DNA from 4 places in the Chryseobacterium sp. SG20098 genome. Region 4 is predicted to be linked to each of the others. Evidence: riboswitches for the same ligand, from Rfam matches in the RefSeq annotation. Region 4 holds a riboswitch; each other region holds the start of a gene.
The links. A riboswitch is a leader RNA that binds a small molecule or an ion and turns the genes downstream of it on or off. The one in region 4 is predicted to bind cobalamin.
Positions count from the first base shown of each region.

Region 1: another riboswitch for cobalamin. It lies ahead of RHP76_RS08180 (acyl-CoA thioesterase); the one in region 4 lies ahead of RHP76_RS17105 (TonB-dependent receptor plug domain-containing protein).
Region 2: another riboswitch for cobalamin. It lies ahead of RHP76_RS08875 (TonB-dependent receptor plug domain-containing protein); the one in region 4 lies ahead of RHP76_RS17105 (TonB-dependent receptor plug domain-containing protein).
Region 3: another riboswitch for cobalamin. It lies ahead of metE (5-methyltetrahydropteroyltriglutamate--homocysteine S-methyltransferase); the one in region 4 lies ahead of RHP76_RS17105 (TonB-dependent receptor plug domain-containing protein).

Region 1 is NZ_CP134622.1:1,790,096-1,793,249, reverse strand. Features, by position in the region: gene RHP76_RS08185 (DUF4932 domain-containing protein) at 1-1,199, opposite strand, end outside; gene RHP76_RS08180 (acyl-CoA thioesterase) at 1,374-1,757, opposite strand; cobalamin riboswitch at 1,872-2,052, opposite strand; gene RHP76_RS08175 (hypothetical protein) at 2,087-2,887, opposite strand; gene RHP76_RS08170 (ATP-binding cassette domain-containing protein) at 2,918-3,154, opposite strand, start outside.
Region 2 is NZ_CP134622.1:1,948,180-1,951,333, forward strand. Features, by position in the region: gene RHP76_RS08875 (TonB-dependent receptor plug domain-containing protein) at 1-1,711, opposite strand, end outside; cobalamin riboswitch at 1,743-1,921, opposite strand; gene RHP76_RS08880 (T9SS type A sorting domain-containing protein) at 2,059-3,154, opposite strand, start outside.
Region 3 is NZ_CP134622.1:257,839-260,992, reverse strand. Features, by position in the region: partial or broken gene metE (5-methyltetrahydropteroyltriglutamate--homocysteine S-methyltransferase) at 1-1,662, opposite strand, end outside; cobalamin riboswitch at 1,841-2,027, opposite strand; gene RHP76_RS01175 (Lrp/AsnC family transcriptional regulator) at 2,223-2,684, shown strand; gene RHP76_RS01170 (LytR/AlgR family response regulator transcription factor) at 2,708-3,154, opposite strand, start outside.
Region 4 is NZ_CP134622.1:3,740,435-3,743,588, forward strand. Features, by position in the region: gene RHP76_RS17095 (cytochrome-c peroxidase) at 1-679, shown strand, start outside; gene RHP76_RS17100 (transporter) at 692-1,639, shown strand; cobalamin riboswitch at 1,731-1,916, shown strand; gene RHP76_RS17105 (TonB-dependent receptor plug domain-containing protein) at 2,026-3,154, shown strand, end outside.

The sequences.
Region 1 (3,154 bases), 2.0 Mb from region 4:
ATGGTATTGCGGGTTTCTTTTCCATCAATGTATTCATATAATTTGAGCTGAAGAGTCTTTGTTTTTTTCATAGGCTCTGTGAATTGTACCACGATATTATTGAGATCAGTTTTCTCAAAGTCTTTATTATTGGAATTGACAACGGAAGGCTGGGAAATTTTGTTTCCTGTTTTCTTCGTCCACTTTAATAATGGAATATATAATTTTTCCAGATTCTTTTCCTTTTTATAAAGCTCTATAAGCTTCTCCGAGAATAAATTCTGAGCAATAAAACCGCGTCGGATATTCACTTTATGATAAATCGCTGAAAGACTGTCTGTTTTTTCTTCTGGAAATTTTTCGTTGATGAACAAATCGTAAACAGCCCATGTCATATATTCATTGAATGAATTTATTCCCGGGTATCCTGATTTTTTATCCCAATTCGTAAGGTTGAAGCTTTCCGTTATCTCCTTTGAGTACTGATCTGAAATAGGATTTACATACCCATGATCGATTTCTGAAAATACGGTGTGATTATCAAGAATCCTTCTTGCGAGATTACCTTTTAAATTTCCAAGGATAAGATCTTCTCCGATATTTGGAAAGTCTACAGTTAAGGAGCTATTGATATCCCTGTGGCAATTCTGTCCGCCTACCAAAGGAGATATGGCAATAATGTATTTCTTATCTGTTTCATTGGCTGGTCTTTTTGCTATTTTATCCAAAAAAGTATAAGTATCATTGATGTAATAATACTCTTTGTAATTGGCAATTAAAGTATTGTAAAACGACTGATGATTTTTATAAAAGGTTCTGTAATTTGATTTCTTTACAAAATCATTGATGAGCTCCAGATTTTCATCTACTTCTTTAGGACCAAAGGAATTGAAAGGAAAATCTCTTTTAAGTAAGCCTTTTTCATCAAAAGAAAATGCATAGAAATCAGTTCGGAAGCCTAAGAATTTTTTCCAATCTTTTCTTGAATAATTTACTTTTTTTAGTAAAGGATGATCTTTTACAGGCTCAAAATACGTGATGATTTCATCATAATACGGTGGGATTTTCTGTACGTCATAAGGATCTGTTCTGCCATATTCAGTGAGGGCCAGAATAATATTTCCTAATTCGTAACTTTCTGAAAGTTCAATTTTAACGTCTTTTTGTGCTCTTAATGTAATGGATAGGATAAGGGTAATGATTACAATAATCTTTTTCATGAAATATCGGTTCTTCTATAGTTTTTAGTGACAGCAATGTAAAAATAATTTTTTTGCCATGCTAAAAGTAAATATAAAAACAAATGAACTCCAATTATTCTTTGGTTGAGATATACTATGTTGTGTTGAATGGAAAAGTTTCGGGCGGCCAGAGGCCGCCCGAAACTTTATTGTTTATAGTATTTGGATTGGTTTCTTGAATTCGTCAATCGCTACAAAAGTAAAATCACCAATAATTGCTTTTTCTCTTTCATAGGAATACATCTGCTCGGTGTAAATTTCAACGTTTACTTTCATACTGGTTTTTCCCACGTATGAAACTTTCCCGATCAGCTCAACGATGGTTCCGGCAGGAATAGGTTTTTTAAAATCGATCTTGTCACTGCTTACCGTTACCACTCTTTTTCTGGCAAAACGGGTTGCTGTGATAAAAGCTACCTCATCCATCAGCTGCATCGCTGTACCTCCAAAAAGGGTATCATAGTGATTGGTTGTGTTAGGGAAAACCGCTTTAAAGATTCTGGTTTCGGATGCTTCAATTCTTTCTTCTGTAGTCATATATCATTATTAATTAAAGCGATAGGAAATGATTGGAAACAACAGAATAATAACAGGAACTTATAGAATTCCTGAAACAATCCATCAGATCAATACAACTTCAAATCGCGAAAGTTACATGTTTAAGAAAAAGGCAGGTCTCCTGACTTGTAACATCATTTATCTCCTTCCCATGCCTCGCACAGTGGATCTTTGATAAAGACTTCAGTTACTTACAGTTGCGCGACAGTCCGTGATTTTCACACGGTTCCCTTTTAATCTGCAGTGATGCAGAACCAATTTCTGTGATGAATAAGCGTAAAAACTTTTCGAATGCAAAAATAATGAATTTATTCCGGATTATGGTAAATAATCTGGCTGATTACTCTTCCTTTCTTAATCGTCCAGAGAGTAGTGTATCTGTTTTCCCCTGAACCGTTTATCATATAAAGAAAAATATTATCGTTGTCAAGTGAGGTTACTCCAACGTTTTCAAAATCCATGGTAGGCTGGAACATATTTTTGATGGCTTCTCTTACAAAAACAGATCCTCTTCCGGGCTGCTGTACTCTGATGGATTTGATTTCGGTCATACCTTCCGGAAGGTCATTTCCAATTCCCCATGGTTTTACTTTATCAATCGTAAGAATTTTTCCTTCGGCATCTTTTTCCTTTTTACGGTATCCTGCATTGGAAGGATAAATATCAATCACCACTTTGCTTCTTTGGGCAGTAGGAATCTTAGGATCAGAATTGTCAGTAAAAATAAGAGATCTTCCGTTTTTAGATTTAGATGGAGTGTAGGCAGGAAGCTGGTCTACATAAGCAATACGCCCTTTATTTACCATTCCTTCTTTATCCAGAGTTTCATACCGTACAAAAGGTTTGTCGTCATCCTGTTTCTCCGGATATTTGATCCAGATCCATTCTGTTTCTCCGGGAGCAGGTTTTACATAAACAAATACATCTCCTTTACGCATACGGATCTTGTCTACAATTTTTCGGTAATCGTCTTTATGTACACGTACGTTGGCATATCCTTCTTCAGCTTTTACAACTCCAAAAGGAACTTTAGTCTGCCCTTTTACAAAAGCAATAGATAAAATACTGAAAGCGGATAAATAGAATGCTTTATTTATGAAAGTCATCATGAAAATTTTTTGATCCCTCAAATATATAAATTAAATGCTTTTCGGAAGATAATTATACCGCTGCAGTTCTTTTAAATCTTCTATTTGTTTTAGATAGCCTTCACGCAGAAGAAATATTTGGTGTGAAATATCAAGAACTTCCTGATAATTATGATCAGAAATAATGAATCCCTTATACGCAGACTGTTCAATGATTGCAGCTTTCAATGCTGCAGAAATTTTTGGAGAAAGGCTATGGAAGGGTTCGTCCAGTAAAACAAAATCAGC
Region 2 (3,154 bases), 1.8 Mb from region 4:
TGGCTAAAGTTGCAGAGATTCCCATATTTAAAAGAAAATAAGGATCTATGGCATCTGACCTTTTTTCGTCACTTGTAGTATACGTAACGCCATTCAGCTGCCCCTGTGCGAAAAGTTTAAAGAAACCATATTCGTAATCTATATTGGCATTTCCTCTGTGCATAGGAACGTAAGGTCTCTGCATTTTCGTTTCTTTATCAATAGACTTTGCATAATAGTATCCTGCATTGGCCCGGATTTTATGATTACCCCATTGTTTGCTAAAGGACAGCTGGGATTCTAATCCATAGGATTCAACTTTATTGACATTGAATGCCTGCCAGTATCCTTTAGCCGTTGGAAGCCATGCAATAAGATCTGTGATGTTCATATAGTATGGAGACAAAGTAAGTCTGAAATCTCCTGCTTTAAACACATTCGTCATATCGAGCTGGGTAGAGGTTTCCGGTCTCAGGTCTTTATTTCCTCCCGGTTCATAATAAATATCATTAAAGGATGGAAATCTGAAGTTTTTTGATACATTAAGGCTTACATCATACCATTTTGCTGCACTCCATTTTCCGGAGAACGAATACATCAACGGTGACTTCACATCTTCCACAAAATCTTTCTTGAATCCACCCTCAAAACGCAGATCTTTTGTTGCAAAATATCTTAACAATCCTGAAACAGAACCAATATTTCTGCTGACGCTGGATATTCCGTTTTGATATCCTTCTCCTTTATTAACCTGAAACTCTCCTATGATATTAAAATTCCACTTTGAATTCAGGAAATAATTAAAGTCATTTTTAAAGATATAATTTTTCCCGGTTCCACTACTTGATTTAGGCTGATTTAACGAACCAAAAAATTGAAAATTCTCTTCCGTATAAGCTGCTTTAAGGGAATTACTGAACTTTGTTTTGTTCCAGTCCCAGGAAAGAAGGCTTCTTACACTTTGAGTTTTATATTTCGTTTTTGTTCCCGTTTCTTCATATACAGGAAAGCGTTGTGAAGAATCAAAAAACTGGCTCTGCCACGAAATTTTATGATCGTTTGTGATTTTATAGGATGCTCCTACATTGAACGTTGTATTGTAATAACTTCCGTTTCTGTTGATATAGTTCAGGTCACTTACCTTATAATCATTTTCACTTACAGAATAATTTCCAGAAGCCTTAAAACTGAACTTATCATTGCTGTAAGAACCTTTTATAAAGTTATTATAGGTATTAAAAGAAGCCACTTCAGAAAATAAAGAACCATGGAAGCCTTTATTAAAATCCAGGGTATTATTCAGGTGAATACTTCCCCCGATGGCACCACTCCCATATACTACACTTCCACCACCAGCTTTTATACCAATCTGATCATAGCCGAACAAAGCAATATTATTAATATCTCCCTGTCCCAGAAAATTAGAATTGATATTAATTCCATTCCACACAAAAGCAGTCTGCTGAGCGGTAGTTCCCCTGAAAGAAGGTGAAGAAACGGCACCACGGCCATTTTCTTTGATAAAAACCTGTGACTGAAATCTCAGAAGTTCAGAAAGATTACTGGAGTTTTTCTCAGCATCTTCTGCCGAAATTATTTTTACGGGATGAAAAAGTTTCACCCTAATCATCTGATTATCGAAGACATAAACAGTATCGATGGCTTTCTCTTGTGCAAAAAGAAAACAGCCATAAGATGAAAAAAGCAGTACTAAAGATCTTTTTATATCCATACTTTTTTACTTTTCCTCCGAAAGCAATATGTTTTTTAATTATAATTCCGGCAGGTCTCCTGACTTTCGCATTCTGCACCTTCCCGTTATTAAACAGTGGTTTTTTGCAGAAACTTGAGTTGCGATTTACAGTTGCGGGGACAGTCCGGGAGTTACACCCGATTCCCTTTTCATTCCAAAATACTGGAAACCAAAATTTTTGCAAAGATAGTTTTTTATATGTATTCACCAAAAACCAGACTTTTCTATACACAACATGCTATCCTTTTGCTATATACACAAAAAAGAACGGCCGCTTTCAATATTGAAAACAGCCATTCATCCCACTACTTTACTATTTATATATGTTATTTTTTAATGAATTTATAAGTCTCTTGTTTTCCTCCCTTCATAGAGTATTGCAAAATATAATCTCCTTTTGACAGGGATGAAACATCAATCTGCCCTTCTACCGAATCAAATGATTTTACCTTTTGTCCCACCATATTATAAATTTCGGCTTTCTCTATTTTTCCTGTTCCTTTAAAATATAGAATATCAGTCACAGGATTAGGATAGACACCCATATTATTTTTCTCTTTCACTGCATCATGCACCGATAAAAATTGAGAAGTATCCAGATAAAAAGCGATCATCTGCCCTGAAGCATTCGTCCCTGATCCGGCAATTTTCTTTCCGTCCTGTGAAATGGCCAAAGGAAGCCCCATGGTTACTCCATTCGTTGCAATTCCCAAAGAGGCTGCATAATCATTCAGATTGATCCTTCCGGTAGCAGAAGTCCAGATAAAACCTTCCCCTGACATAGGAGGTGCTCCAAATGCTCTATAATATCCAATTACTTTTTTCCCATCAGCAGAAATCCCGGTGGCACCTCCTTTGAAGCTGAAAGAAGCATTAGGATGCGTTATATAAGTAAGTCCGCTCACAGCATTCCAGACATAGGGATTAGGATTTGCTGAGCCTATGATTGTATTTCCATCTGCAGAAATTCCTCCTGCTTCCCCTACATTATTTCCATTATTATCAGTAATAAAAGTTTCTACTCCATCCTGCCATTTAGCCCCACTTCTTGTTCCGGTTGGCTCATCCTGCCAACCTACAATTACTGTTCCTGCCGCATTGATTGCGTTTGCTCTGGAGCTGCGTCCTGCAACGATACTTCCCAGATCTACCATTCCGTTTGCTTCATCCCATTTCACAGCATGTGCGTTTGCAGCAGTAAGAAAACCTAAACCTACAATCGTGCTTCCATTGGTAGTCATCCCCCAGGTTGAACTTACACTACCGTCCCATCCTGTAGGAACAAGCCCGCCTCTGTTTACCCAGGTCGAAGTAGCTACATCATAGGTTGATATCTCATTAAATCCCGTTGCTGCATTTGTTATAGAGGACGAAATTTTGGTTCCGTCATTCGAAACAACAGTTCTACCCGCTGCCGGATAA
Region 3 (3,154 bases), 1.6 Mb from region 4:
CTGAGATTGGGCATATTGAGACCAATACACCGTCATCGGAGTCGGGCGGGAAACATCACCGAAAATCACAGGAGGTTTCACACAACGGCTTCCGTAGCTTTGTACCCAACCGTTTTTAGTGAATACAAATCCTTCCAACTGTTCCCCGAAATATTCCACCATGTCGTTTCGTTCAAATTCTCCATGAACCAATACATCAATTCCGATGTCTTCCTGCCAGCGGATTGTTCTCTGCGTTTCCTGTTTCAATAAGGTATCATATTGTTCTGCAGTAAGCTCTCCTTTTTTAAATTTTGCTCTCCAGCTTCTTACTTCTGTGGTTTGAGGGAATGATCCGATTGTAGTGGTTGGAAATAATGGTAGCTGCAATACTTCCTGCTGTTCTTCTTTACGGATTTTGAAAGTATTTATTCTCTGAGCATCTTTTTCAGTAACTGAATTCACTCTCTGTTTTACCTGATCATTATGGATAAGAGAAGAAGTTCTTCTGCTTTCAATGGCTCTTTTATTTTCTTCAAATGCTTCAAGAACCTGTTCATTTTCCGTTCCGGATGCCAGTTGTTTAAGCGTTACGACTTCCTTTACTTTTTGTTTAGCAAAAGCCAGCCAGTTTTTAATTTCAGGATTAAGACTGGTTTCAAAATCAAGGTCACAAGGTGAATGAAGCAATGAACATGATGGTGCAATCAGAATTCTTTCAGATCCTAATTTCTCAACAGCTTTTCTGATGAAAGACAATGATTTTTCGTAATCATTTTTCCAGATATTTCTACCGTCGGTTACTCCTAATGAAAGGCCTAAGCTTTCCGGAATAACATTCAGAATATCATCTAACTGTTCAGGATTTCTCACCAGATCAATATGCAATGTATTCACCGGAAGGGAAACAGCAATTGATGCATTATCTTTTAATCCGTCAAAATAAGTGGCAACGATAAATTTCAGTTTCGGAAAACGTTTTCTGATTTCGGCATACACAGAAAGATACGTTTCTTTGGCTTTTTCTGTTAAATCCAACGCCAGAAAAGGTTCATCAAACTGAATCCATTCCGCACCCTGGTCTTGAAGTTTGGTTAAAATCTCTGTATAGACTGGAAGAAGATTTCCAGCCAGATCCAATTTATCGAAGCCTTCTTCTTTTTCTTTTCCTAATAACAGATAAGAAACCAGTCCGATAATCACCGGTTTTGCATTGATTCCCGCTTGTTTTGCTCCGGCAAATTCATTGAAAATCTTATCTGAGCTCAGTTTAAACTGTTGATTTTTATAAAATTCCGGAACGATATAGTGATAGTTGGTATCGAACCACTTGGTCATTTCCATGGCAGTGATATCCAATCCGTCTTTCTGATATCCTCTTGCCATTGCAAAATAAAGATCCAATTCAGTATTATTCTTTTTAAGCACCACTTCATGGTAACGTGTTGGAATGGCTCCTACTACAAGGCTCATATCCAACACCTGATCATAGTATGAAAAATCATTACACGGGATAAGGTCTATCCCTGCTTCTTTCTGGATATTCCAGTTTTGGTTACAGATAGTTCTTCCGGTATTCAGAAGTTCTTCCAAAAGGATTTTACCTGACCAATACTGTTCGCAGGCTTTTTTGAGTTCTCTTTTGCTACCAATACGCGGATAGCCAAGGATGTGAGTTTGCATTTTTTAAAACTTTTTAATTAAACTTATTGGGAAAGTTCTTTAAAAGGCTTCGTAATGTTTTATCGGAAGAAGTTTCAGGAAAGTCATGACATAGCAGACAGCGTAATTTCCTTTACAAAAGAAAATACCCGAATCCGATATATTATCTGTATGACCCCAAAGCTTCAGACCGCGAAAGCATTGTCAATTCAGTAAAGGCAGGTCTCCTGACTTGTAACAGTTTCCGTCATCCTTCCCGCTTTTGGCAGTGGATCTGCAAGGACAGAAACCTTTGGTGTGTTACTTACAGTTGCGCGACAGCTCGTGATTTGCACACGATTCCCTATTAATCTACGTTAAGTAAAACCTTTTCTGTTTGATGAAGTATCTGTAAAGAACTGTACTTTTACCTTTAACTATGGTCATCAGTAAAAGTTTTTAATTTTGTGTAAAATTAGCAATACAGAATAAAAATACAATTATTATCAAATAATTAAGCAAATTAAACTTTTAAAAACAAAAATAAAAGCATAAAATTCTGTACATTTGAATGTTTTAATCATTTAAAAGAATAATATTCTGTGGAACAATTCGATGATAAGGACTTACAGCTGCTAAGGCTGCTCCAGAAAAATGCTAAACTCACCGTTAAGGAACTTGCGAAAGAGGTAAATCTTTCTACCTCACCTGTTTTTGAAAGGGTAAAAAGGCTTGAACAGGAAGGTTTTGTTAAAAGATATGCGGCCGTTCTTGATGCCGAAAAACTGAATCGCGGATTTACGGTTTTCTGCCAGATCAAGCTCAAAATTCACGACAGATCGATAGGTTATGATTTTGTAAAGGAGATTTTAGAAATCGAAGAAGTTGCCGAATGTTACAATATTTCCGGGGATTTTGATTTCCTTCTGAAAGTTCAGGTACGGGATATGAAGCATTATCAGGATTTTGTATTCAATAAGCTTGGATCTGTGGATTCCATAGGGAGTACCCACAGTACGTTTGTGATGGCTGAGGTAAAAAATAACCATGGACTGACTATTTAATGGAATAAAACCGGAAAACCTATTTATTCTTCAATCCATTTTCTGAACGAGGAAGTATTGCTTTGGCTTGTGACAAGATGATCTTTCTGCCCTTTTATCTGAACGGAAAGTGTATTTTTATTGTATCGCTCTATTCTTTCAATATGATGTTTCTGAACAAGCTCACTACGGTTGATCCTGAAAAAATCAGAAGGATTTAACTGCATTTCAATTTCTTTTAAAGTAGATTCATTCAACAGATGTTTTTTTCCTGCTGTATCAAAAGCAAAAACAACTCCTTCTTCTGCTCCAAAGAAAGAGATCTCTTCCGTATTGATAAAATAAAGCCCCTGATGTGAACTGACAGTGAATCTTTTCTTATAATTTTTCTGTGTATTGTTGTTGTTCAGCATTTGCTGAAGTTTTGCCAAAACATCTTGTGGTTCTGAATGAGTTTTTCCTAATAAAAGAAATTTATCCCATGCTTTTTG
Region 4 (3,154 bases):
GTGGGACGGAGTGATTCACAATCTGAATGAGCAGCCTATCAGCCCGATTACTGATGTGAATGAAATGGACAGCTCCATACCGGAAGCTATTTCGAAAATAAAAGATGATCAGAAGTATAAAAAACTGTTCAGAGAAGCTTATGGAGACGAAACCATTACCGGCGAAAGAATTTTAAAAGCATTATCACAGTTTATGGCTTCTTTAATTTCTGCAGATTCAAAATATGACAGATTCAGACAGGGAAAAGAACAGTTGACTTTGGCAGAATCTCAGGGAATGACATTATTCAATCAGAAATGTGCTTCTTGCCACAGCGGCGAATTATTTACCGATGAGAGTTTCAGAAATACAGGACTCTATTACAATACAGAGTTCAAAGATGCCGGACGTTACAGGGTTACTCTTACTCAGGTTGACTGGATGAAATTCCGGGTTCCAAGTCTGAGAAATGTTGAATATACTGCGCCTTATATGCATGACGGAAGGTTTTACACTTTGGAAGCAGTACTCAATTTCTATTCAGATCAGGTGGAAGATAATCCCAATCTTGATCCCCGCCTGAAACAGAACGGTCATGTAGGAATTGCCATGAACAGTCAGGAAAAACAATCGATCATTGCATTCCTGAAAACATTATCGGATAAAAGTTTTATATCCAATCCAAAATTTGCAGAATAATTTATAAAAAACATGAAGAAGATTATATTGATAGTAAGTTTGATCCTGTTGAATCAGTATCAGGCAAAAACCATCAGAGACAGTGCTTATGTTGCTCCCGAAACGCTTAACAGATTCGATTTTGATGATGATTGTGATGCGTGCGGCTGTGCTGCAGGAAATGGATCTTCCGGCTTTGAATCTTTGCTGAATCCACAGTTTATCGGAATCAAATACTTTGCACAGCATTACAAAGCCAAGGAAAACTTATTTGTAAAAGACCTCACGCAGGATCAGTATTTCAATACGTTGCAGCTGTGGGGGAAGATTCCACTGACTAAAAAACTAAGTGTTTATGCAAGTCTGCCCTTCCATTTCCATGAAAAGAAAACGATGCAGGGAGATATCAGAATCAATGGAATAGGAGATCTGAATCTGATGGGGATTTACCAGCTGATGAGCTCTAAAGATAATTTCCATCATCTGAGTGGAGGTTTGGGAGTGAAAATTCCACTCGGGAAGTTTGATGAAAAAGGGGCATCCGGTGTCAACCCAAGCTTTCAGCTGGGAACCGGAAGCTGGGATTATCAGGCCGCTTTGAATTATAAGTTTCAGAAAAATAAAGTAGCTGTACTGGTCAATACAGATTACACCATTAAAACAGAGAACAGGAAAAATTACCGTTTTGGAAACCAATGGAACTATGCAGCAACAGGCTTTTATCAGGTTGCAGGAAATGAAAAGTCCATTTTTTCTGTAAAAACAGGGGTTCAGGGTGAAGTCTACGCTCAGAACAAACAGTTTGATGAGGCACTGCCGAATACTGCTGGTAGTGCTTTGTACGGAAAACTGGGATTTGAAGCCTCTTACAAAAAGCTGAGCCTGGGAAGTGAAATCATGCTTCCCATGTACACGCATCTGGCGGGAGGAGATATTGAAGCTCAATCAAGATTCAGTATTTTTCTGAATATTGGAATTTAAAGCGACACCCCCAATAAATGATGTTAAAGCTCCTTCGGGAGCTTTAATTGTTTATAAATCATGATTTTAGTTGGGGATTAGGAATAATTATTTATCTTTGCCGGAATTTGGTGAGCCGTAAAAAGCTCTTAAAAGGGAATCCGGTGAAAATCCGGGACAGACCCGCTGCTGTAAGCTCCGCACTAAAGTTTTTGAAGAATATATCCACTGTTTTTTAATGGGAAGGATTTCAAAAATGGAGTAAGTCAGAAGACCTGCCAGACAATAATCGTTTGACGCTTTCGTGGAATAAAGCTTAGGACATCAATGATTCTGTGCAGTGACAGCTGTGCTTTGTCGTTGTATTCTTATACCCCATTAGCGTCTTCATTACCCTAAATGAGCTAATGGCAGCAAAACTAATTACTTCTGCAATTCATAAAGCTGTTTTCACAATATTGGTGATTACATCTCAACTTTTATCTTCTCAAACCAAGAAGAAGGACAGTCTTCAGGAAGAGACGATTAAAGGAATTAATCTTTACAAAAAGAATTTTAAAGAAATCCTTCCGGCACAAACGCTGCAGGGAGAACAGCTGGAAAGACTAAACAGTCATTCCGTTGCAGATGCACTGCGGTATTTTTCAGGCGTTCAGATTAAAGATTACGGAGGATTGGGTGGTTTGAAAACCATCAACATCCGAAGCATGGGAAGCCAGCATGTAGGGGTTTTTTATGATGGAATTCAATTAGGAAATGCTCAAAACGGACTGGTGGATCTGGGAAGGTACTCTTTGGATGATCTGGAAGAAATATCGTTGTATAACGGACAGAAAAGTGAAATTTTTCAGCCAGCAAAGGACTTTGGCTCTTCTGGGTCTATCTATTTACAGCCTAAAACACCCGTATTTAAAGGAAATAGAAAAACCAATTTGGTGATAAGAGCAAAAAGTGCATCTATTGATCTCTTTAATCCTTCATTCCGATTGGAACAGAAAATTTCAGACAGGGTTTCTGCCAGCTTCAGTGGCGAATTTATGCAGAGTGATGGAATTTACAGATTTCGTTATGCCAAGAAATATCCTGATGGACAACAGGCCTATGATACCATTGCAAAAAGACAGGACTCAGATATCAAAGCAAAACGTTTTGAAACTTCTCTCAACGGAACTTTAAATAACGGAAGCTGGAATATCCGTGGCTACGGTTATATTTCAAACCGCGGAATGCCGGCACCTATTGTTAACGGGCGCTTTGAAGGAAGAGGAGCGAGGCTTTCCGATGAGAATTATTTTGTACAGGCTAATCTGAGAAAAAAACTGTTCCCGAAATTTGAAACACAGCTTAAAGCAAAATTTGCTTACGATTATACCCATTTCATGGACACAGTTCGTTCGCAGTCTATTATTTATACCGATAATACATACATCCAAAGGGAACTTTATCTTTCCTCTTCCAATATTTACTCAATCACTCCCAATTGGGATGTCAGCCTGAGTGGAGATTTTCAGTATAATAACCTGGATGCCAATCTGG